DNA from 4 places in the Enterobacter sp. PL_is514 genome. Region 3 is predicted to be linked to each of the others. Evidence: predicted binding sites of a transcription regulator. Region 3 holds the regulator's gene; each other region holds the start of a gene.
What was found. Region 3 encodes sigma-54, which starts transcription at its own class of promoters, with help from an activator protein. Its sites were predicted from a motif close to GTTGGCACANNTTTCGCTNT; they were not measured.
Positions count from the first base shown of each region.

Region 1 (6,108 bases), on a different contig from region 3:
CTGCACGCGTTGCTCCAGGTTCTGGTGGGTCGCGGCAATAATGCGCACGTCTACCTTCACCGGCGCATAGCCGCCCACGCGGTAAAACTGTCCGTCGGCCAGCACGCGCAGCAGGCGGGTCTGGACATCCAGCGGCATATCGCCAATTTCGTCCAGGAACAGCGTGCCACCGTCAGCCTGTTCGAAACGCCCCTGACGAATGGTATTAGCGCCGGTAAATGCCCCTTTTTCATGGCCGAACAGTTCGGACTCAATCAAATCCTTCGGGATCGCCGCCATATTCAAAGCGATAAACGGCGCTTTTGCCCGCGGGCTGTGGCGATGCAATGCATGCGCCACAAGCTCTTTACCGGTTCCCGATTCGCCGTTAATCAAGACGCTGATGGACGAGCGGGACAGACGACCGATAATGCGAAACACGTCCTGCATCGCCGGCGCTTCGCCGATGATGTCTGTCGTTGGCCCAAAATCGGGTGCGTGGCGCGGCTGTTGCTGCTCCTGATAATGGCTAATCGCGCGCTCAACCAGCGCCACCGCTTCGTCAATATCAAACGGTTTGGGCAGGTAATCGAACGCCCCTTGCTGATAGGCGCTCACTGCGGCATCCAGATCGGAGTGCGCGGTCATTATGATGACCGGAAGCATAGGGTGGCGTTGTTTTATCTGCTTTAACAGCGCCAGCCCGTCCATGCCCGGCATACGAATATCCGAAAGCAGAACATCCGGCGTTTTGGTGGTGAGTGCATCGAGCACTTCGTTGCCGCTCTCAAACGTCGTGCAGCTTAATCCTGCCCCTGTGAGCGCGCGTTCAAGCACCCAACGGATGGAGCTATCGTCATCGACTACCCAGACTATCCCTCGTTGCATAAACGTCACCTTTATTTTTTAATCGGCAGGAAAACCGAAAACTCGGTATGTCCCGGCCAACTGGTAAATTCAATTTTCCCGGAGTGTTGATCGATCAAACTGCGGGCAATGGATAAGCCCAGGCCGGTTCCGCCTTCGCGACCGCTTACCATCGGGTAGAACAGGGTATCCTGCAGATGCGATGGAATGCCGGGCCCGTTATCCTCAACGTCGATTCGGGCCGCCAGCCGGTAGCGCACGCCGTGTAACGTGAGCTGGAAGGCGGTGCGGGTGCGTAAAATAATCTCCCCCCCTTCAGGCCCCAGCGCCTGCAGGGCATTACGCACAATATTCAACAGGACCTGCTCAATCTGGTCCGGATCATGGGCCAGTTCCGGCAGGCTTGGGTCGTAATCACGTACCAGCGTGACGTTCTCCGGCAGCTCCATTGAGACGAGCTTCACCACCCGTTCAGCCACTTTATGGATGCTTTCAGTGACGTGCATTCCCGGCTGCTGCGGACCAAGAAGACGGTCTACCAGATTTCGCAGACGGTCCGCCTGCTCAATGATGACGTTGGTGTACTCCGCCAGCGCGGGATCGGGGAGTGCCTTGGTCAGAAGCTGCGCCGCGCCGCGTAATCCACCCAACGGGTTTTTGATTTCATGCGCCAGACCGCGTACCAGGTCACGGGCGGCAATTTGCTGCGCATGCTGAAGCTGCTCCTGGCTCAGTCGACGCTGATTATCCATCGGCGCCATTTCCAGCAGGATCATCCCATCGGGAAGACGCTGCGCGGTCAGCGACAGAATGTGCGAGCGCCCGTCGATCACCAGCGTCACTTCGTTATCGGTAAACCCCTGGCCAGCCTGCAAACTTTCCTGCATCAGGCCAATATTCAGCGAAAAATAGCTCAGGAGTTCAGGAAGCGGGGTGCCGAACAGTTTACGTGCGCTTTGGGCGAGCAGCTGCTGCGCCGCCGGGTTGGCGTAATGAACGGCCAGCTCGTCATCGACCAGCAAAATGCTGTTAATCAAAGAATTGAGGATCTGCCCAGCATCGGGCAGCGTGCCAGTTGCCATTCAGCAGTCTCCTGGAGTTGTTGCACTGTTTTAGTGCAGTATAGCGTTTTCGGCGTAAATAGCGCGTGAGATCAGGTTGTTGGTGGAGAAAAAAGCCCATCCGGAGATGGGCTAAAAGTTTCCACGGCAACTACCCCCGGCGCTTGTCACGCCGGGTAAAACAACTTTATTAAACGCTGTAGTACAGCTCGAACTCAACCGGGTGTGGCGTCATACGCACACGGTCGTTCTCTTCAATACGCAGGGCGATGTAAGCGTCAATCGCTTCATCAGTGAACACACCACCCGCAGTCAGGAACTCGCGGTCTGCGTCCAGCGCCTGCAGGGCTTCTTCCAGAGAGCCAGCAACCTGTGGGATCTCTTTCGCTTCTTCTGGCGGCAGGTCGTACAGGTTTTTGTCCATCGCTTCGCCCGGGTGGATCTTATTCTTAATACCGTCCAGACCGGCCATCAGCAGTGCTGCGAAGCACAGGTATGGGTTAGCCGCTGGATCCGGGAAGCGCACTTCGATACGACGTGCTTTAGGAGACGCCACCACCGGAATACGGATAGAAGCAGAACGGTTACGTGCAGAGTAGGCCAGCATCACTGGCGCTTCGTAGCCCGGGACCAGACGCTTGTAGGAGTTAGTGGTTGGGTTCGCCAGGGCGTTGATCGCTTTAGCGTGTTTGATAACACCACCGATGTAGTGCAGCGCCTGCTCGGACAGACCGGCATATTTGTCGCCAGAGAACAGGTTGGTACCGTTCTTGGACAGAGACATGTGGCAGTGCATACCGGAACCGTTATCGCCAAACATTGGTTTTGGCATGAAGGTCGCGGTTTTACCGAAACGGTGCGCAACGTTGTGCACAACGTATTTGTAAATCTGAATCTCATCCGCTTTCTTGGTCATGGTGTTAAAGCGGGTAGCGATTTCGTTCTGGCCAGCAGTCGCCACTTCGTGGTGGTGCGCTTCAACAACCAGGCCCATCTCTTCCATGATCATACACATGGTAGAACGGATGTCCTGTGAAGAATCGACCGGAGGAACCGGGAAGTAACCGCCTTTCACGCCAGGACGGTGACCTTTGTTACCACCTTCGTATTTGGTGGAAGAGTTCCATGCACCTTCGATGTCATCGATAGCCACGTGGGAACCAGAAATTGAAGCGCCGAAACGGATGTCGTCAAACAGGAAGAACTCTGGCTCTGGTCCGAACAGAACGGTGTCTGCGATGCCGGTAGAACGCAGGTACTCTTCAGCACGTTTTGCGATAGAACGTGGGTCACGGTCGTAGCCCTGCAGCGTGCCTGGCTCGAGGATGTCGCAACGGATGATCAGGGTTGGTTCTTCGAAGAACGGGTCAATGAGCGCAGTGGTCGCGTCCGGCATCAGAACCATGTCGGATTCGTTAATGCCTTTCCAGCCACCAATGGAGGAGCCGTCAAACATTTTGCCTTCTTCGAAGAATTCGGCGTTCACCTGATGAGCAGGGATTGTGACGTGCTGTTCTTTACCTTTGGTATCGGTGAAGCGCAGATCAACAAACTTCACTTCATGTTCGTTCAGCATCGTCAAAACGTGTTCAGCGGACATACTTAACTCTCCAGATTGGTCATTGTCGTCGTGGTAACGAGGTCTTCAATTTCTGTTTGTACTGGCTGGTGCCATGTATTTTTTATAAAGCGAAATCTGTGCCAACTTTTAAAACACCCCAAAAAGGCGTTATCATGCGCACCATAGTGCAAAAGGGCTGCACCACGATGGATTTGTTGCACCAGTATAGTGCTTCAATGTGAACATTGAGCACCATATTGGTGCAATTTACGTTAAAGAGCCCTTTTACCGCTCCGTGAAAGCGATCACAAAGCATCCCTGCATGACTTGTTTGCGGGGGATGTTTGTGATCCTGTTTTGTAGTGCGATTAATCCGTGTACAATAACGCGCTATTTCTAAATGCCTGAGGCAAAGTTGTGATCGAAAATTTGCGTAACATCGCCATCATCGCGCACGTAGACCATGGTAAAACTACCCTGGTTGACAAGCTGCTGCAGCAATCCGGTACGTTTGATGCGCGTGCCGAAACCCAAGAACGCGTGATGGACTCCAACGATTTGGAGAAAGAGCGTGGGATTACCATCCTCGCGAAAAACACCGCGATTAAATGGAATGACTACCGTATCAACATCGTTGATACCCCAGGGCACGCCGACTTCGGTGGTGAAGTTGAACGTGTAATGTCCATGGTAGACTCCGTTCTGCTGGTCGTTGACGCAATGGATGGCCCAATGCCACAGACGCGCTTCGTGACCAAAAAAGCTTTTGCCCATGGTCTGAAGCCAATCGTTGTTATCAACAAAGTTGACCGCCCTGGCGCGCGTCCTGACTGGGTTGTTGACCAGGTCTTCGACCTGTTCGTTAACCTCGACGCGACCGACGAGCAGCTGGACTTCCCTATCGTTTACGCCTCTGCGCTGAACGGTATCGCAGGTCTGGACCACGAAGACATGGCTGAAGACATGACCCCGCTGTATCAGGCGATTGTTGACCGTGTTCCTGCGCCAAACGTCGATCTCGACGGTACCCTGCAGATGCAGATCTCTCAGCTCGACTACAACAACTACGTTGGCGTAATCGGCATTGGTCGTATCAAGCGCGGTAAAGTGAAGCCTAACCAGCAGGTTACTATCATCGATAGCGAAGGCAAAACCCGTAACGGTAAAGTTGGTAAAGTACTGACTCACCTGGGTCTTGAGCGTATCGAGAGCGACATCGCTGAAGCGGGCGACATTATCGCTATCACCGGTCTGGGTGAACTGAACATCTCCGACACCATCTGCGATCCGCAGAACGTCGAAGCGCTGCCAGCCCTGTCCGTTGATGAACCAACCGTATCCATGTTCTTCAACGTCAACACCTCTCCGTTCTGTGGTAAAGAAGGTAAGTTCGTTACCTCTCGTCAGATCCTTGACCGCCTGAACAAAGAGCTGGTGCACAACGTTGCGCTGCGCGTTGAAGAAACCGAAGACGCTGATGCATTCCGCGTTTCGGGTCGTGGTGAGCTGCACCTGTCTGTTCTGATCGAAAACATGCGTCGTGAAGGTTTCGAAATGGCGGTTTCCCGTCCGAAAGTAATCTTCCGCGAAATCGACGGCCGTAAACAAGAGCCGTTCGAAAACGTGACGCTGGACGTTGAAGAGCAGCACCAGGGTTCTGTGATGCAGGCTCTGGGTGAGCGTAAAGGCGACCTGAAAAACATGAATCCAGATGGCAAAGGCCGCGTACGTCTCGACTACGTGATCCCAAGCCGTGGCCTGATCGGCTTCCGTTCAGAGTTCATGACCATGACCTCCGGTACCGGTCTGCTGTACTCCACCTTCAGCCACTACGACGACGTTCGTCCGGGCGAAGTGGGCCAGCGTAACAACGGCGTGCTGATCTCCAACGGTCAGGGTAAAGCGGTTGCGTTTGCGCTGTTCGGTCTGCAGGATCGCGGTAAGCTGTTCCTGGGTCACGGTGCTGAAGTTTATGAAGGCCAGATCATCGGTATTCACAGTCGTTCTAACGACCTGACCGTAAACTGCCTGACCGGTAAGAAACTGACCAACATGCGTGCGTCCGGTACTGACGAAGCAACGGTTCTGGTTCCACCGATCAAGATGACTCTGGAGCAGGCTCTGGAATTCATCGATGATGACGAACTGGTAGAAGTGACTCCACAGTCAATTCGTATCCGTAAACGTCACCTGACCGAGAACGATCGTAAACGTGCTATGCGCGGTGCGAAAGAAGACTAATACGGTCAATCCGTAGGCCGGGTAAGCGTGAGCGCCACCCGGCAACTAAAAAGCCGCTGATCTCTCTGCGGCTTTTTTATTCGATGATCGCCAGAATTCTTCATTACCTGGGGCGTTATGTCCCGAAGCTATCTCTTTCCTGCGAAATTCACGGATTAGGGTAACTCTGCTCCATTTATCACGAACACCCGATCTGCCGATGAAATCGTGGTTTCGCGATGCGCGATAATAATCCTGGTGATGTTCATCTCCTGTATAGACTGATTGACCTGACTTTCACTGGTTTTATCAAGGTGGCTGGTCGCCTCGTCCATGAATAAGATACCCGGTTTGCGGTATAATGCCCGGGCAATATAAATCCGCTGTTTTTGACCGCCGGACAACCCTTCCCCAAGTTCA
Region 1 is NZ_JBVPGN010000023.1:81,623-87,730, reverse strand. Features, by position in the region: gene glnG (nitrogen regulation protein NR(I)) at 1-867, opposite strand, end outside; gene glnL (nitrogen regulation protein NR(II)) at 879-1,928, opposite strand; gene glnA (glutamate--ammonia ligase) at 2,098-3,507, opposite strand; gene typA (ribosome-dependent GTPase TypA) at 3,886-5,709, shown strand; gene AC0TNG_RS01580 (peptidase domain-containing ABC transporter) at 5,865-6,108, opposite strand, start outside.
Region 1: a site for sigma-54 is predicted at 3,594-3,613, ahead of glnA (glutamate--ammonia ligase). Genes of this name have one in related genera too.

Region 2 (6,108 bases), on a different contig from region 3:
GCGGGTGATCAAAGAGAGCCTGTGGCAGGAGCTGGCCGATATTACGGATAAAACGCAGCTGGAGTGGCGTGAGGTCTTTCAGGATTTGAACCACCATGGTGTCTATCACAGTGGTGAGGTAGTCGGGCTGGGAAATCTGGTGTGCGAGAATTGCCACCACCATATTGCGGTGTATACGCCGGAGGTTCTGTCGCTGTGCCCAAAATGCGGCCACGATCAGTTCCAGCGTCGTCCGTTTGAGCCCTAGGTAAAAGCGCAGGTTTGCTCCCTCTCCCCATGGGAGAGGGTCGGGGTGAGGTCATCAGGCCGCACAAGGTAAAAGTAAAACGGCAACCATGTTGCCGTTTTTAGTGTGTGCTCCCTCTCCCCGTGGGAGAGGGCCGGGGTGAGGGCATCAGGCCGCACTATAATAAGCCAGTCTTTCCGCCAGCAAATCCACAAACGCCTCCCTGTCGATGTCCACCATCACGGTAGTATTCGGCTTATTCCCCGTCAGCGAGTAATAATCCACCACCGTCATTCCCTGGGTGTATTTTCCCTGCGTTTCCACGCCAACCCAGCGGTCAACCGTGGTGAATATCTCAGGCTTTAACAGCCAGGCAATCGTGCACGGGTCGTGCAGGGGCGCGCCGTGGAAGCCCCACTTCTCGGCTTTGTGATACTCCATAAAGAAGTCGAGCAGCTCGGCCACGGTTGTCGCGACCGGATTACCAACGGAACGGAAGCGCTCAATATCGTCCGCCATAATCTGCGCGCGATGGGTAACGTCCAGTCCCGCCATCACAATCGGTAAGCCGGACTGGAAGACAATCTCAGCGGCTTCCGGGTCGACAAAGATGTTGAACTCCGCCGCAGGCGTCCAGTTACCCAGCCCCATGGCCCCGCCCATGATGACGATACGGGCTATTTTGCTGTGCAGTTCAGGGTGGCTGTTCAGCAGCAGCGCGACGTTGGTTTGCGGCCCGGTAGCCACCAGCGTCACGGGTTCCATGCTCTCGCGCAGCACCTTCGCCATCAGCTCCACGGCGGTGCAGTTTTGCGGCGCGAAGCCCGGCTCCGGCAGCGCCGGACCGTCCAGCCCGCTTTCACCATGCACGTTATCCGCGATAATTAATTCACGCATCAGGGGCTTGAGGGCTCCACCAGCGACGGGAATATCGGTACGCTTGAGCAACGTCAGCATACGCAAAACGTTACGCAGCGTTTTATCCGGCGTCTGGTTTCCGGCAGAAGAGGTGACGGCTTTGACGTCGAGTTCAGGGGAGGCAAGTGCAAGGACGAGCGCGATCGCGTCATCATGACCCGGATCGCAATCGAGAATAATAGGCTGTGCCATAGCGTTCTCCATACGTAGCGTTATTTTGTGACAAGGTTAACGCTGCAATGTGACGCCGACGAGAGGAAGTGAGTGAAAGCGTGAAGCAGTGCGCAATCCGCAGATTGCGCACCGGGAAGATTAGTGCAGGATTTTGGCGAGGAAGTCTTTGGCGCGCTCGGATTTCGGGTTAGCGAAGAACTCTTCTTTCGGTGAGTCTTCGACAATTTTCCCTTCGTCCATAAAGATCACGCGGTTGGCCACCTTACGGGCGAAGCCCATTTCGTGGGTCACCACCATCATGGTCATCCCTTCGTGCGCCAGTTCGACCATCACGTCCAGCACTTCGTTGATCATCTCCGGATCGAGCGCCGACGTGGGCTCATCAAACAGCATCGCCACCGGATCCATGCACAGCGCGCGGGCGATCGCCACACGCTGCTGTTGGCCGCCAGAAAGCTGCGCCGGGAACTTATCGGCATGCGCAGAAAGCCCAACGCGTTCCAGGAGCTTCAGACCTTTCTCGCGCGACGCTTTTTTATCACGCTTAAGCACTTTTACCTGCGCCAGCGTCAGGTTCTCAATAATAGAGAGGTGAGGGAACAGCTCAAAATGCTGGAATACCATGCCAACGTGAGAGCGAAGCTGGGCGAGGTTGGTTTTCTTGTCGTTGACTTTAGTACCGTTGACGACGATCTCACCCTGCTGCACTGGCTCCAGTCCGTTGACGGTTTTGATCAGCGTCGATTTACCGGAACCTGACGGCCCGCACACTACCACCACGTCGCCTTTTTTCACTTCGGTGGAGCAGTCGGTCAGCACCTGAAAGTGCCCATACCATTTAGAAACATTTTTCAGGGAAATCATTATACCGTCCTTTTCTTCAGCCAGCTGACCAACAGCGACGCGCTTAAACTAATCACAAAATAGACCGCACCCGCGAAGAGCACCATCTCAACCTGCGTACCATCACGCTCACCGATGGTTGACGCGGTACGGAAGAAGTCTGCCAGGCTCAGAACGTAGACCAGCGAGGTATCCTGGAACAGCACGATACCCTGGGTCAGCAGGAGCGGAACCATGGCGCGAAACGCCTGCGGCAGAATAATGAGCTGCATGGACTGCCAGTGCGTCATCCCCAGCGCCAGCGCGGCGCTGGACTGTCCGCGGGAGATACTCTGAATGCCCGCTCGGATAATCTCTGAATAGTAAGCGGCTTCAAACATCGAGAACGCTACCATCGCCGAGATCAGACGGATATCGGTTTTCGGCGACAGCCCCAGCACGTTCTGCAGGAAGCCGGGCACGATCAGGTAAAACCACAGCAGCACCATCACCAGCGGGATGGAGCGGAATACGTTAACGTAAGCGGTCGCGAACCAGGCGAGCGGCTTAAAGCTCGACAGACGCATAACGGCCAGCAGGGTGCCCCAGACGATACCGACGATGATGGCAATGACGGTGATTTTTAAGGTAATCATCAGGCCATCAAGCAGGTAAGGCATGGATGGAACGATAGAACTCCAGTCAAATTCGTACATTATTTGCCCCCCATGTTGCCCGGCAGGCGAATTTTGCGTTCAACCAGGTTCATCACCAGCATGATGAAAGCGTTTATCAGAACATAGGCGAGCGTGATCGCGGTGAAGGATTCCCACGCGTGAGCGGAGTAATCCAGCAGCTTGCCCGCCTGTGCAGCCATATCGACCAGGCCAATGGTCGAGGCGATGGCCGAGTTTTTCACCAGGTTCATCATCTCGGAGGTCATCGGCGGAACGATGACGCGGTAGGCGTTAGGCAGCAGCACGTAGCGGTAGGTCTGTGGCAGGGTTAACCCCATCGCCAGACCCGCATTTTTTTGTCCACGGGGCAATGACTGAATGGCGGCACGCACCTGCTCGCAAACGCGCGCAGCGGTAAACAGCCCCAGACACATCATGGAGGAGACAAAGAACTGTACGTTCGGATCCAGTTCCGACTTGAACCACATGCCAATATTTTCCGGAAGCAGTTCCGGGATAACCAGATACCAGGTAAAGAATTGCACGATCAGCGGAACGTTACGGAACAGTTCCACATACAGGGTGCCGAGTGTTGAAAGAAAACGGTTAGGGACGGTGCGCAGAATACCGAACAAAGAACCGACAAGAAACGCGATGATCCACGCCGTTATCGATAATGCCACGGTGACCTGAAAGCCGCTCCACAGCCAGCCAAGATAGGTGGTGTTGCCGAACGGGGCTTGTTGCAGAAATATGCCCCAGTTCCAGTCGATTGACATAATAAACTCCAGAAAAAAAAGGGTAGCAGCGCTACCCTCGAAGATTGGTGAGAAGCTCATTTTTCGCGCTGAGTGGGGAACGACCACTCAACGTATAGTCTGTCCATGCTTCCCGACAATCGAGAGGGCAGGAGATCCCGCCCCTGTTGTTCTAATTAGTTAAGAGCCTTGTCATTTGGAGATTTGAACAGCGCTTTCATGTCGTCAGACAGTTCAAAATTCATGTTCAGGTTTTTAGGTGGAATCGGGTTCTTGAACCATTTGTCGAACCATTTTTCCGCTTCGCCAGAGGTCTGCACCTGAGCGATGGTGTCATCGATCAGCTTTTTGAACTGCGGATCGTCTTTACGCAGCATACAGCCGTAGGCTTCTTTTGACTGCGCGGTGCCGACGATATCCCAGTTGTCAGGTTTCTTCGCTTTCGCACGCTCGCCCGCCAGCAGGGCATCATCCATCATAAACGCGACGGCACGACCGCTTTCCAGGGTACGGAAGGAGTCGCCATGGTCTTTCGCGCTGATGATGCGCATATCCATTTTTTTCTCGTCGTTCAGCTTGTGCAGCAGCACTTCTGACGTGGTACCGGAGGTGACAACAACCGCTTTGCCTTTCAGGTCAGCGAAGTCTTTAATCTCACCGCCTTTCTTCGTCAGCAGGCGGGTGCCTACAACAAAGATGGTGTCAGAGAAGGCAGCCTGTTTTTGACGCTCGAGGTTGTTGGTGGTGGAGCCACACTCGAAGTCAAAGGTGCCGTTTTGCAACAGTGGAATACGGTTTTGTGAAGTGATAGGGATCAGCTTCACCTGCAGGTCAGGTTTGTTCAGCTTTTTCTTCACGGCTTCAACGATAGCGTTGGAGTAATCCTGTGAATAGCCCACGACTTTTTGCGTGTTGTCGTAGTAAGAGAACGGGACAGATGATTCACGGTGGCCGACCACGATGACGCCGTTTTTGGCAATCTTGTCGAGAGTGCTGCCTGCTGCAGGCGCATCTTCAGCGTGAACCACGCCAGCAGACATTCCCATAACCAGCATTGCTGTGGCCAGTTTACGTAATTGCATACCCAACTCCTTTTTTATCAGCGCCAGAGACGCATTGATACCCATTGTGATGTTGTTATATCTCGCGCAATGCGAGTGCAGTGTTATGCAAGCTTGTTAACATTTAGTCTGGCTTAATGTAAAGATTTTGCTGCGTTATTGTTTATTTTTGCGAAGCGCGCCGCACCATTCAGAGGCAAATATCTCCCGTTGCACCGTTTCGGTGCTACCGATGATCTACGCTGGTGCGACAAAGTTGCACGTTAAGCCAAACTGCGTTTATCTGAATAAACAAAGCAATAGGCGTGCCAGAATGGGAGTTTGGGAGGATTTGCCGGGTAAGCGTCAGCGCCACCCGGCAACAGAAGGGAAGGTTATTTACGACGCTGACGCAGGCTCATCAGCACTGCGCCAAAGCCGAACAGCACGGTCAGTATCCACAGCGACCAGTTGCCGGTACGGGCGTATGGCGTCAGTCCCGTGGTTGGCGTGACGTTAGCGGTCAGTACCTCACGGGTAAACTGCGGGATCATCGCCTGAATTTCACCCTGAGGACCAATCACGGCGGTGATGCCGTTGTTGGTGCTGCGCAGTAACGGACGCGCCAGCTCCAGGGAGCGCATACGTGCCATCTGGAAGTGCTGCCACGGGCCGATTGACTTACCAAACCAGGCATCGTTGGAGATGGTCAGCAGATAGTCAGTATCCGGGCGGAAGTTATCGCGCACCTGCTCGCCGAGAATGATTTCGTAGCAGATGGCCGGCGTCAGGGTAGCGCCGTGCGCGTGCAGCTGAGGCTGAACGTACGGTCCGCGGCTGAAGGAGGACATCGGCAAATCAAAGAACGGGGCCAGCGGGCGCAGAATCGATTCCAGCGGCACAAATTCACCAAATGGCACCAGGTGGTTCTTGTTGTACCGGTCAGTGGAGTGGTAGCTGTATTCGCTGTCTTTGCCGAGCGTAATGATGGTGTTGTAGGTGTCGTAGCGGTTCTGCTGATTCAGACGCGCATCGACAATCCCGGTGATCAGCGTGCTGCCGCGGGCCAGCAGCAGATCGTTCATCATATTGAGGAACGGCTGCTGGTTAATTTCCAGATCGGGGATCGCAGACTCCGGCCAGATAATCAGCTGCGATTTACCCATCACCTCTTCGGTGGCGTTGGCGTAGATCTTCAGCGTATTCAGCAGCTCTTTTTCGTCCCACTTCATGGACTGCGGGATATTCCCCTGCACCATGGAAACCCGCATGGCGCGATCGGGCTCAGGCGTGAACCACTGGATATAGCGCAGCGGGAAGGGCAGGGCGAACAGCACCAGCGCCACAGCCAGCGGTTTCCAGCCGCGCGTGACCAGCGCTAATACCAGCAGGCCGCTCACGACCATCAGCAGGAAGTTGATAGCTTCAACACCCATTACCGGTGCCAGGCCTTTCAGCGGGCCGTCAATCTGGCTGTAGCCGAACTGCAGCCA
Region 2 is NZ_JBVPGN010000036.1:109,360-115,467, forward strand. Features, by position in the region: gene AC0TNG_RS20835 (zinc ribbon-containing protein) at 1-247, shown strand, start outside; gene rihA (pyrimidine-specific ribonucleoside hydrolase RihA) at 395-1,336, opposite strand; gene AC0TNG_RS20845 (amino acid ABC transporter ATP-binding protein) at 1,457-2,182, opposite strand; gene gltK (glutamate/aspartate ABC transporter permease GltK) at 2,182-2,856, opposite strand; gene gltJ (glutamate/aspartate ABC transporter permease GltJ) at 2,856-3,596, opposite strand; gene AC0TNG_RS20860 (amino acid ABC transporter substrate-binding protein) at 3,752-4,657, opposite strand; gene lnt (apolipoprotein N-acyltransferase) at 5,011-6,108, opposite strand, start outside.
Region 2: a site for sigma-54 is predicted at 4,930-4,949, ahead of AC0TNG_RS20860 (amino acid ABC transporter substrate-binding protein). Genes of this name have one in related genera too.

Region 3 (6,108 bases):
TGTTTTGGGGGGGTGGACTCGCCCTGTTCAGCATTATGCCAGTCCCGTTCTCTGCCGTGATGGTTGAGCGCCAGCTCGGCGCGTGGCTCAGCGGCGATTTCAGCTATGTTGCCCACTCTGACTGGGTAAGCATGGACGAGATCTCGCCTTTCATGGGGCTGGCGGTCATCGCGGCGGAGGACCAGAAATTCCCGGAGCACTGGGGGTTCGACGTGGCGGCCATTGAGAAGGCGCTGGCCCATAACGAACGCCATGAAAACCGCGTGCGCGGTGCCTCAACCTTGTCGCAGCAGATGGCCAAAAATCTGTTTCTGTGGGACGGCCGCAGCTGGGTGCGAAAGGGGCTGGAAGCGGGGTTGACCCTGGGGATGGAAACGGTCTGGAGCAAAAAGCGCATTCTGACCGTCTATCTCAACGTCGCTGAATTTGGCGACGGTATTTTTGGCGTGGAAGCTGCCGCGCAGCGTTATTTCAATAAGCCAGCCAGCCGTCTGAGCATGTCAGAAGCAGCACTTCTGGCCGCTGTCTTACCGAATCCCATCCGCTTTAAAGCCAGTGCCCCATCAGGGTACGTGCGAAGCCGTCAGGCGTGGATCCTACGCCAGATGAATCAGCTGGGTGGAGAGGGTTTTATGCAGCGTAATAATCTTATGTAGGGCGGGTAAGCGCAGCGCCACCCGCCGAGGGGCGAACGTTAGTCTTCGTCAAAGCCGGCGTTAAACAGGGCAATCACCGCCGCCAGCGCTTCTTCTTCCTGAGGCCCGGTGGCTTCCACTTCAATCTGGCGCCCTTTGGCGGAATCCAGCATTAGCAGGGCGATCACGCTGTTCGCTTCCGCTTCGGTACCTTCGTCATTCCGCAGCAGAACCTCAGCATCGAAACCCTGCATCAGCTCAAACAGTTTCATTGCCGGGCGTGCATGCATACCCAGCTTATTGGTGATCTCAACGGTTTGTTTTACGGTCATGTTTTACGTTTTTCCAGCGTGCGATGACGGGACTGAACGTTCTTCCCGCGCGAGCGGAAATAGTCGGCCAGCTGTTCGGCGATATAAACCGAACGATGTTTACCGCCGGTACAGCCAATTGCCACCGTCAGGTAGCTACGATTGTTTGTTTCCAGCATAGGTAACCATAGCTCAAGGTAGCTTCGCGTCTGGTAGATAAAATTGTGAACTTCTGTGTGCCGGTCGAGGAAGGCCGCGACGGGTTTATCCAGACCGGTCATGGGACGCAGCTTCGGATCCCAGTGTGGGTTAGGCAGGAAGCGCACGTCGAAAACGTAATCCGCATCAATTGGAATACCGTGCTTAAAGCCGAAGGATTCGAACACCATCGTCAGTTCGCGCTCGCGCTTGCCCAACAGTCGGGTACGCAGCATTTCCGCCAACTCGTGAACGGACATCTCAGAGGTGTCGACAATCAGGTCGGCACGAGAACGCAGCGGCTCCAGCAGGTCGCTCTCTTCATCGATAGCGCTCTCCAGAGAGAGGTTCTTACTGGAAAGCGGGTGCAAACGACGGGTATCGCTGTAGCGACGGATCAGCGTATTGCGGTCTGCATCAAGGAAAAGCAGCTGAGGCGAGAACGCATCAGGCAGGTTGCTCATGGCCTGCTCGAAGATCTCTGGCGATTCAGGCATGTTACGGACGTCGATGCTGACGGCGGCAGAGGTTTGCCTCTCCGCAAGCGTACGGGCCAGGTCAGGCAATAACACGACCGGCAGGTTATCGACGCAGTAAAAACCCATGTCTTCCAGCGCGCGCAGAGCAACGGATTTCCCCGACCCTGAACGGCCACTGACAATCATCAGCACCATGTTCCGTTTCTCCTCAGGACAACAGATGTGAAGGCCATCTCCTGGTTATGCATCATCCTGATTGCCTTCTGCTTCAGTGATAATCTGATAGAGCTCTTCATCACTTTGGGCCGAGCGCAGCCGACGGCAAATGGTTTTATCGGCCAGACGTTTTGCGACCAGCGACAGCGTATGCAGATGGGTTTTCGTCTGGTCGGCAGGCACCAGCAGCGCGAAGAGGAGATCGACGGGCTGGTTATCAATGGCATCGAAGGCGATGGGTGTTTCAAGCTGCACAAACACACCAACGGCACGCAGGGTATCCTCTTCCAGTTTGCCGTGCGGTATCGCGATGCCGTTGCCGATACCGGTACTGCCCATTTTTTCACGGGTCAGAATCGCTTCGAATACCACCTGCGGCGGCAGGCCCAGCTGTTTTGCGGCCAGTTCACTGATGATTTCCAGCGCACGTTTTTTGCTCTGGCAGTGAACCGCACTGCGGGTACATTCCTGGTTAAGGACATTGCTCAGTTGAAGAGCGGAATCGTTGTTCATCATAATTTCACCTAAGCGCTAACTGTACAAATGGCCTGTTGTGTTTCACAACAGGCCGTCCTGCACCCGTTAACTGCCCGGACAATTAGTGTTGTTTCAGTTTATCTTTATGTTTATTGAGCTGTCGTGCAAGCTTATCAATCAAGCCGTCGATAGCAGCGTACATGTCTTGCCCTTCCGCACTGGCATGCAGTTCACCCCCGTTAACATGCAGGGTGGCATCCGAGATATGAGTCACTTTCTCCACTTTCAACACAATATAGACCTGATTGATCCTTTCGAAATACTGCTCGAGTTTTGCAAACTTCGCGTTCACAAAGTCGCGTAAAGCCTCAGTAATTTCGACGTTTTGTCCAGTGATGTTGAGCTGCATAGTGTCTTCCTTATCGGTTGTGTCAGACCAGCTGTTTACGCTGGTTGGACGGCGGAATGGATAAAGACTCTCGATACTTCGCAACAGTACGACGTGCCACCATAATACCCTGATCGGACAGCATGGTGGTTAACTTACTGTCGCTTAGTGGCTTCGCGGGATTCTCCGCGGCGATCAACTTCTTCACCAGGGCACGAATGGCCGTTGACGACGCTTCGCCGCCGCCCTCGGTATTCACATGGCTGGAGAAGAAATACTTAAGCTCAAAAATACCGCGTGGACTGTGCAGATACTTCTGCGTGGTGACACGGGAAATGGTTGATTCATGCATTTCGACGGCCTGGGCGATATCCGCCAGTACCATCGGTTTCATATACTCTTCGCCCTGCTCAAAGAACGCCTGCTGCTGTTCGACAATACAGCGGCTGACGCGTAGCAGCGTATCATTTCGGCTCTCCAGACTTTTGATCAGCCATCGCGCTTCCTGCAAATTGCTACGAATATATTGATTGTCGGAGTCGTTACGCACGCTGGTGCACATGGAGGCATACTGCTGGTTGATTTGCAGGCGAGGGATGCTGTCTGAATTCAGTTCAACGACCCAGCGGCCATTGTGTTTTCTGACCAGCACATCCGGGATGACGTACTCGGGCTCGCTGGTCTGGATCGACTGTCCCGGGCGCGGATCGAGCGACTGGATCAGATTCACCGCTTCTTTCAGCACCTCTTCCTTCAGGCGCGTGACGCGCATCAGGGAGCGGAAATCGTGGTTAGCCAACAGATCCAGATGATCGCTGATGATTAAGCGCGCCTCGTCGAGCCACGGCGTCTCTTTGCTGAACTGAGAAAGCTGGATCAGCAGGCAGTCGCGCAGATCTTTTGCGGCCACGCCTACCGGATCGAAACGCTGGATGCGCTTCAGAACGGCTTCAACTTCCTCAAGCTCTATCTCGTCGTCGCCCATGCTTTCCAGAATATCGTCCAGCGTGACGGTCAAATAGCCAGTGTCGTCAACGGCATCGACAATTGAGGTGGCAATCGCGCGGTCGGTATCGGAGAAGGGTGTGAGTTCCACCTGCCACATCAGGTAATCCTGCAGTGACTGGGTGGTTTCGCCCTGGTAGACCGGTAGCTCATCATCCTGGTAGTCTGCACGCGTACCGGAAGGGGTTCCGGCGGTGTAGATTTCATCCCAGCTGGCATCCAGCGGAAGCTCGTCCGGCATCTCTTTTTGTTCGAGTGCATCCGCGGTGTCGAGCGCTTCTGTATCCTGCGATTGCTGGGTATCTACCTCGTCATGAAGATCGGTTTGTTCCAGCAGGGGGTTGCTGTCCAGCGCCTGCTGGAGCTCCTGCTGAAGTTCTAACGTGGACAGTTGCAACAGGCGAATTGCCTGCTGTAGCTGCGGCGTCATCGCCAGTTGTTGGCTGAGCCTTAATTGCAAACCTTGCTTCATGTTCAGAGCATTTTTCTCCGGTTCGGCGTTACGTTACCTCTACCCTATCAGAGTCTGAAGTCTTCCCCAAGATAGACGCGCTTAACATGATCGTCTTCGAGGATCTGCTGTGGCGTACCGTGGGCGATCAGATTGCCCTGGCTCACAATATACGCGCGTTCACACACGGCCAGCGTTTCACGGACGTTGTGGTCGGTGATCAGTACGCCAAGCCCGCTGTCACGCAGGTGTTCAATGATACGTTTAATGTCGATAACCGAGATCGGGTCAACGCCCGCAAACGGTTCATCCAGAAGGATAAACTTCGGGTTTGCGGCCAGCGCACGGGCAATCTCAACGCGGCGGCGTTCGCCCCCGGAGAGAGCCTGACCGAGGCTGTCGCGCAGATGCTCAATGTGGAACTCTTCCATCAGCTCGTTGGCACGATCCTGACGCTGTTCGCTGGTCAGATCGTTACGAATTTGCAGGACCGCCATCAGGTTATCGTAAACGCTAAGACGACGGAAAATGGAGGCTTCCTGCGGCAGGTAGCCGATCCCGCGACGTGCGCGTGCGTGCAGCGGCAGAAGACTGATGTCTTCATCGTCAATGACAATGTTGCCGGCATCGCGCGGCACAATGCCAACGACCATGTAGAAAGTGGTGGTTTTACCCGCACCGTTAGGGCCAAGCAGCCCTACAATTTCGCCGGAGTTGACGGTCAGACTGACATCTTCTACGACACGGCGGCCCTTATAGGCCTTCGCGAGATTTTTTGCAGTTAATGTTGCCATAACGAATTAGTTACTCTTCTTCTGTGCCGGGGCCTGGCCTTTGCCTTTGTCCTGCAGCTGCGACGGAACCAGTACGGTGGTGACGCGTTTGCCTTTCTCGCTGGAGGCCTGCATTTTTTGCTCTTTCACCAGATAGGTAATCTGGTCGCCGGTAATGTTGCTGTCCAGCTGTTCCAGGTACGCATTACCGGTCAGGATGACCAGGTCCTTCGCCAGCTCATAGTGCATGTGCGTAGCGTGACCTTTCACCGGCTTGCCGTTGTCCTGCATCTGGTAGAAGGTGGCCGGGTTACCGTAACCATCAATGATCTCTTTGCCTTGCTCGCCACCCGGACGGGTCACGACCACTTTGTCCGCGTTAATTTTGATGGTGCCCTGAGTCATGACGACGTTACCCGTGAAGGTGACGACGTTGCCCTGCATATCGAGAGACTGGGTATCGGACTCGATATGGATCGGTTGGTCGGTATCGCCCGTTACAGCAAGCGCGGGGAGACTGGTCGCCAGCATCGCGCTGGCGATAATTACTTTAAGGCTGAGTTTGTTTGTTTTGAATTTCATAGGAGGTTCTAACCTTTTCAATCAGCTCGGCGTTTTTGCTGCGTAAGTTCCCGCGCATTCTCAAACCGCTGGAATTAAATGTTGTGCCATACAGTGTGACCAGATCCTGCGACGTCACGTCCTGGGTTACCAGGTTGATCTGGGCATTATCCGTCGTAATTTTTCGTAGCTGCGAGTCAGCGGTCAGGGCGTTGACTTCAACGTGGCCATACAGATAAAGCATACGGTCATTTGTCAGTTTTGCCCGATCTGACTTAATTGACCACGTCGGCACTTTGTCCTTATCAAATGTGGTCATGACAGGTTGGGTAAACCACGAAATACCATCATCTGAAAAATATTCAACATGCTGGGCAATCAGGCGATAGTTCAGCGCGCCTTCAGGGCTGTAGACCACGGTGTCGCTGTGATCGCTTTTATAGGTTGGATCGTTATTGTTGATCACTTCCGTTTGCGTATCGTCGCGATCGGCAAGGTTCACGCCAATCAATACCAGTGCGACAAGCGAAAGCAAAATGATAATCCAACGTCTGGTTTTACTCATATCGATTGCCCTTTGGCCTCATCAAGCTTGCCCTGCGCCAGCAGGAGCA
Region 3 is NZ_JBVPGN010000027.1:76,371-82,478, forward strand. Features, by position in the region: gene mtgA (monofunctional biosynthetic peptidoglycan transglycosylase) at 1-656, shown strand, start outside; gene npr (PTS phosphocarrier protein NPr) at 695-967, opposite strand; gene rapZ (RNase adapter RapZ) at 964-1,818, opposite strand; gene ptsN (PTS IIA-like nitrogen regulatory protein PtsN) at 1,864-2,355, opposite strand; gene hpf (ribosome hibernation promoting factor) at 2,438-2,725, opposite strand; gene rpoN (RNA polymerase factor sigma-54) at 2,748-4,181, opposite strand; gene lptB (LPS export ABC transporter ATP-binding protein) at 4,229-4,954, opposite strand; gene lptA (lipopolysaccharide ABC transporter substrate-binding protein LptA) at 4,961-5,515, opposite strand; gene lptC (LPS export ABC transporter periplasmic protein LptC) at 5,484-6,059, opposite strand; gene kdsC (3-deoxy-manno-octulosonate-8-phosphatase KdsC) at 6,056-6,108, opposite strand, start outside.

Region 4 (6,108 bases), on a different contig from region 3:
GCGCGTCGCGTTATTAGATCCCGAAAAGCTGGGGCTTGGGCTGACGGCATTTGTGTTGATTAAAACCCAGCATCACAGCAGCGAGTGGTATTGCCGCTTCGTCACTCAGGTGTCTGAGATGCCCGAGGTGCTCGGTTTCTGGCGCATGGCCGGCGAGTACGATTACCTGATGCGCGTCCAGGTGGCCGACATGAAGCGCTATGATGATTTCTACAAGCGGCTGGTGAACAGCGTACCCGGTTTGTCGGACGTCACCTCAAGTTTCGCCATGGAACAGATTAAATACACCACAGCATTACCTATTGAATAACTTCGTAAAATACCTTCAGGAACAAACCGCGTGCGATTATTTGCCCAATTAAGCTGGTACTTTCGTCGGGAGTGGCAACGCTACCTCGGTGCAGTAGCCCTGCTTATTATCATTGCCATCCTGCAGCTGATCCCGCCGAAAGTGGTGGGGTACGTCGTGGATGGCGTCACCGAACAGCATTACACCACCGCACGGGTGTTGATGTGGGTCGGCACGCTGGTGCTGACGGCGGTCATCGTTTATCTGCTGCGCTACGTCTGGCGCGTGCTGCTGTTTGGTGCGTCCTATCAGCTGGCCGTTGAGCTGCGTGAAGATTTTTACCGCCAGCTGAGCCGACAGCATCCTGAATTTTATCTGCGCCACCGTACCGGGGATCTTATCGCGCGCGCCACTAACGACGTTGACCGCGTGGTCTTTGCTGCCGGGGAAGGGGTATTGACGCTGGTGGACTCGCTGGTGATGGGCTGTGCGGTGCTGATCGTGATGTCCACGCAGATCAGCTGGCAGTTGACCCTGCTCGCTCTTCTGCCGATGCCGATCATGGCGCTGGCGATCAATCGCTATGGTGAACAGCTGCACGAGCGCTTTAAGCTGGCGCAGGCGGCGTTTTCGTCTCTGAACGATCGCACCCAGGAGAGCATGACCAGCATTCGCATGATCAAAGCGTTTGGCCTGGAAGACCGGCAATCTGCGCTGTTTGCGGCCGATGCGGCGGACACGGGAGCGAAAAACATGCGCGTCGCGCGTATTGACGCCCGCTTCGACCCGACGATCTATATCGCGATTGGCATGGCGAACCTTTTGGCGATTGGCGGCGGCAGCTGGATGGTGGTGCAGGGCACGTTGACCCTGGGGCAATTAACCAGCTTTGCGATGTATCTGGGGCTGATGATCTGGCCGATGCTGGCGCTGGCCTGGATGTTTAACATTGTTGAGCGCGGCAGTGCCGCCTATAGCCGCATTCGCGCCATGCTGGCCGAAGCGCCGGTGGTCATCGACGGTAGCGAAGCCGTACCGGAAGGGCGCGGCGTCATGCATGTCGACGTCCGCAAGTTTGTCTATCCGCATACGGAGCATCCGGTGCTGGAGAACGTCAGCTTTACGCTGCAGCCCGGCCAGATGCTGGGCATCTGTGGCCCGACGGGATCCGGCAAAAGTACCGTGCTGTCGCTGCTCCAGCGCCACTTTGACGTTACGCAGGGCGATATTCGCTTCCATGATATTCCGCTCACCAGCCTGCTGCTGGATGAGTGGCGTGGTCGCCTGGCGGTTGTCAGCCAGACGCCGTTTCTTTTTTCTGACACCGTGGCGAACAACATCGCGCTTGGGTGCCCGGCGGCAACGCAGGAAGAGATCGAGCATGTGGCACGTTTGGCCAGCGTGCATGATGACATTTTGCGCCTGCCGCAGGGCTACGACACCGAAGTCGGGGAACGCGGCGTCATGCTGTCCGGCGGGCAAAAACAGCGTATCTCCATTGCCCGCGCGCTGCTGCTGAATGCGGAAATCCTGATCCTGGATGATGCGCTTTCTGCCGTGGATGGCCGTACCGAGCACGAGATCCTGCATAACCTGCGCCAGTGGGGCGACGGACGCACGGTGATTATCAGCGCCCACCGTTTGTCAGCGCTCACCGAAGCCAGCGAAATTCTGGTCTTACAACACGGGCACATTGCCCAGCGCGGGCAGCATGAAACGCTGGCCGAGCAGCCGGGCTGGTATCGCGATATGTACCGCTATCAACAGCTTGAAGCGGCGCTGGACGATGCGCCGGAGCAGGATGAGGAGGCCGCCAATGCGTAAGCTCGGAACGATGTGGCCGACGCTTAAACGTCTGCTGGCCTACGGCTCGCCGTGGCGTAAACCGCTCTCGGTGGCCGTGCTTTTGCTCTGGATTGCGGCAATTGCCGAGGTGAGCGGTCCGCTGCTCATCAGCTATTTTATCGACAACATGGTTGCCAAAAGCTATCTACCGCTGGGTCTGGTGGCGGGTTTAGGCGTGGCCTACGTCGGCTTACAGCTGACGGCGGCAGGGTTGCACTATGCTCAGTCGCTGCTGTTTAACCGTGCAGCCGTGGGCGTTGTACAGCAGCTGCGTACGGACGTGATGGACGCGGCGCTTCGCCAGCCGCTCAGCGAGTTTGATATCCAGCCGGTCGGGCAGGTGATTTCGCGCGTAACCAACGATACCGAGGTGATCCGCGATCTGTACGTCACCGTGGTCGCGACGGTATTACGCAGCGCGGCGCTGATTGGCGCGATGCTGGTGGCGATGTTCAGCCTCGACTGGCGCATGGCGCTGGTGGCGATCACCATCTTCCCGGCGGTGCTGATTGTTATGGTGATTTACCAGCGCTACAGCACGCCGATTGTGCGTCGGGTGCGCGCTTACCTGGCCGATATCAATGATGGCTTCAACGAAGTGATCAACGGCATGAGCGTCATCCAGCAGTTCCGCCAGCAGGCGCGCTTTGGCGAACGCATGGGCGAAGCCAGCCGTTCGCACTATATGGCGCGTATGCAGACGCTGCGCCTGGACGGTTTCCTGCTGCGACCGCTGCTGAGCCTTTTCTCGGCGCTGGTGCTGTGTGGGTTGCTGATGCTCTTTGGCCTGAGCTCAAACGGTACGATTGAAGTGGGCGTGCTGTACGCTTTTATTAGCTATCTGGGACGCCTCAACGAGCCGCTGATCGAGCTCACTACGCAGCAATCGATGCTGCAACAGGCGGTCGTCGCCGGTGAGCGCGTCTTTGAGCTGATGGACAGGCCGCGTCAGGCCTACGGCAATGATGAGCGACCTCTGCAAAGCGGGGCTATCACCTTTGATAACGTCTCGTTTGCCTATCGCGAAGACCGCCTGGTGTTGCAGGACATCACGCTTGACGTTCCGTCGCGCGGTTTTGTGGCGCTGGTGGGGCATACCGGCAGTGGTAAGAGCACGCTTGCCAGCCTGTTGATGGGCTATTACCCGGTCACGCAAGGTGAAATCCGCCTCGACGGACGCCCGCTTGCGTCTCTCAGCCACACCGTGTTACGCAAAGGCGTTGCGATGGTGCAGCAGGATCCGGTCGTTCTGGCCGATACCTTCTACGCCAACGTGACCCTGGGGCGAGACTACACCCAGGAGCAGGTCTGGGACGTGCTGGAAAAAGTGCAGCTGGCAGAGCTGGCGCGCGGGTTCAGCGACGGGATCAACACGAAGCTGGGCGAGCAGGGGAACAATCTCTCTGTCGGGCAAAAGCAGCTTCTGGCACTGGCGCGGGTGCTGATTGAAACGCCGCAGATACTGATTCTGGATGAAGCGACGGCCAGTATTGACTCCGGCACCGAGCAGGCTATCCAGCAGGCGCTGGCCGCGGTACGCGATCATACGACGCTGGTGGTGATTGCCCACCGCCTTTCCACCGTCGTCGATGCGGATACCATTCTGGTGCTGCATCGCGGACAGGCCGTTGAACGCGGGACGCACCGTGAGCTGCTGGAAGCAAAAGGGCGCTACTGGCAGATGTACCAGCTGCAGCTGGCGGGCGAAGAGCTGGCCGCCAGCGTGCGTGATGAAGAGTCACTTAGCGCCTGATGCACTAAAATGAGGCGGCGCGCTAACAGTCATTCCTGTTGGTGCAAAACTGAAACGCACCCTGCACCGGCATGGTGCGTTTTTTTTCACCCGGGCGTTTAACAGAACCGTGTAACGCTCATCGCATCGCTGTTCCCCCTCTTTTTCATTTCTGGCACACCCCTTGCAATACCTTCTGCGTAAGCTGCGGCCATTACCGAATTCTGACTGGAGGGGATCTATGAAGCTGGTTACGGTTGTAATCAAACCATTCAAACTCGAAGACGTGCGCGAAGCATTGTCTTCAATGGGTATTCAGGGACTGACTGTCACCGAAGTGAAAGGCTTTGGTCGTCAGAAGGGGCATGCCGAGCTTTATCGCGGGGCGGAATACAGCGTTAACTTTCTGCCAAAAGTAAAAATTGATGTCGCGATTGCTGACGATCAGCTTGACGAAGTCATTGATGTCATTAGCAAAGCGGCCTACACCGGCAAAATTGGCGACGGCAAAATTTTCGTTGCCGAACTGCAGCGCGTCATTCGCATTCGTACCGGCGAATCTGACGAAGCGGCTCTGTAATTAACGCCTGGCACACAGTGATAGGGATCGAGAAAATGAAGATAGCAACACTTAAAACGGGTCTGGGTTCGCTGGCACTGCTGCCGGGCCTGGCGCTGGCTGCTACCCCTGCGGTGGTCGACAAAGCCGATAACGCCTTTATGATGATCAGCACCGCGCTGGTGCTGTTCATGTCCATTCCGGGCATTGCGCTGTTCTACGGTGGCCTGATCCGTGGCAAAAACGTTCTCTCCATGCTGACGCAGGTTGCCGTGACGTTCGCACTGGTCTGCGTGCTGTGGGTGGTTTACGGTTACTCGCTGGCGTTCGGCACGGGCAACGCGTTCTTTGGTAACTTCGACTGGGTGATGCTGAAAAATATTGAGCTGACCGCGCTGATGGGCAGCTTCTATCAGTATATTCACGTGGCGTTCCAGGGCTCCTTCGCCTGTATTACCGTCGGGCTGATTGTGGGCGCGCTCGCCGAGCGTATTCGTTTCTCTGCAGTCCTGATCTTCGTGGTGGTCTGGCTGACGCTCTCCTATGTGCCGATTGCGCACATGGTCTGGGGTGGCGGTCTGCTGGCAACGCACGGTGCGCTGGACTTCGCGGGCGGTACCGTTGTTCACATCAACGCCGCGGTAGCGGGTCTGGTGGGTGCCTACCTGATTGGCAAACGCGTGGGCTTCGGTAAAGAAGCGTTTAAACCGCACAACCTGCCGATGGTCTTTACCGGTACGGCTATCCTCTACTTTGGCTGGTTTGGCTTCAACGCCGGCTCAGCGAGTGCAGCAAACGAAATCGCCGCGCTGGCCTTCGTGAACACCGTTGTGGCCACGGCGGGTGCAATCCTCTCCTGGGTATTTGGCGAGTGGGCGGTACGCGGTAAACCTTCTCTGCTGGGCGCCTGTTCGGGTGCCATTGCCGGTCTGGTTGGCATCACCCCAGCATGTGGTTATGTCGGTGTGGGCGGTGCGCTGCTGGTCGGCCTGGTGTCCGGTCTGGCGGGTCTGTGGGGCGTGACTGCACTGAAACGTCTGCTGCGCGTTGACGACCCATGCGATGTGTTTGGCGTGCACGGCGTGTGCGGTATCGTCGGCTGTATCATGACCGGTATCTTCGCGGCGAAATCGCTCGGTGGTGTGGGCTACGCTGAAGGCGTCACTATGGTTCATCAGGTACTGGTGCAGCTGGAAAGTATTGCTATCACCGTGGTGTGGTCTGCCGTTGTCGCTTTCATTGGCTACAAACTGGCGGACATGACCGTCGGTCTGCGTGTCCCTGAAGAGCAGGAACGTGAAGGTCTGGACGTCAACAGCCACGGCGAGAATGCGTATAACGCCTAATAAACAGCAAAACGGCAACCTGAGGTTGCCGTTTTTAGTGTGTATTCCCTCTCCCCGTGGGAGAGGGTCAGGGTGAGGGCATCAGGCCGCACATAATCACCCGCGATTACGCATTACCCCTTCCTGCACCGTTGAAGCGACCAGCACGCCGTCCTGGGTATAAAACTCCCCACGCACAAACCCGCGAGCGCTCGACGCCGACGTACTCTCCACGCTGTAGAGCAGCCACTCATTCATGTTGAAGGGACGGTGGAACCACATCGAGTGATCGATCGTCGCGACCTGCATCCCTTTTTCGAGGAAGCCGACGCCGTGCGGCTGCAGCGCCACCGGCAGG
Region 4 is NZ_JBVPGN010000032.1:186,580-192,687, forward strand. Features, by position in the region: gene AC0TNG_RS12530 (Lrp/AsnC family transcriptional regulator) at 1-310, shown strand, start outside; gene AC0TNG_RS12535 (SmdA family multidrug ABC transporter permease/ATP-binding protein) at 341-2,113, shown strand; gene AC0TNG_RS12540 (SmdB family multidrug efflux ABC transporter permease/ATP-binding protein) at 2,106-3,887, shown strand; gene glnK (P-II family nitrogen regulator) at 4,108-4,446, shown strand; gene amtB (ammonium transporter AmtB) at 4,482-5,771, shown strand; gene tesB (acyl-CoA thioesterase II) at 5,868-6,108, opposite strand, start outside.
Region 4: a site for sigma-54 is predicted at 4,038-4,057, ahead of glnK (P-II family nitrogen regulator). Genes of this name have one in related genera too.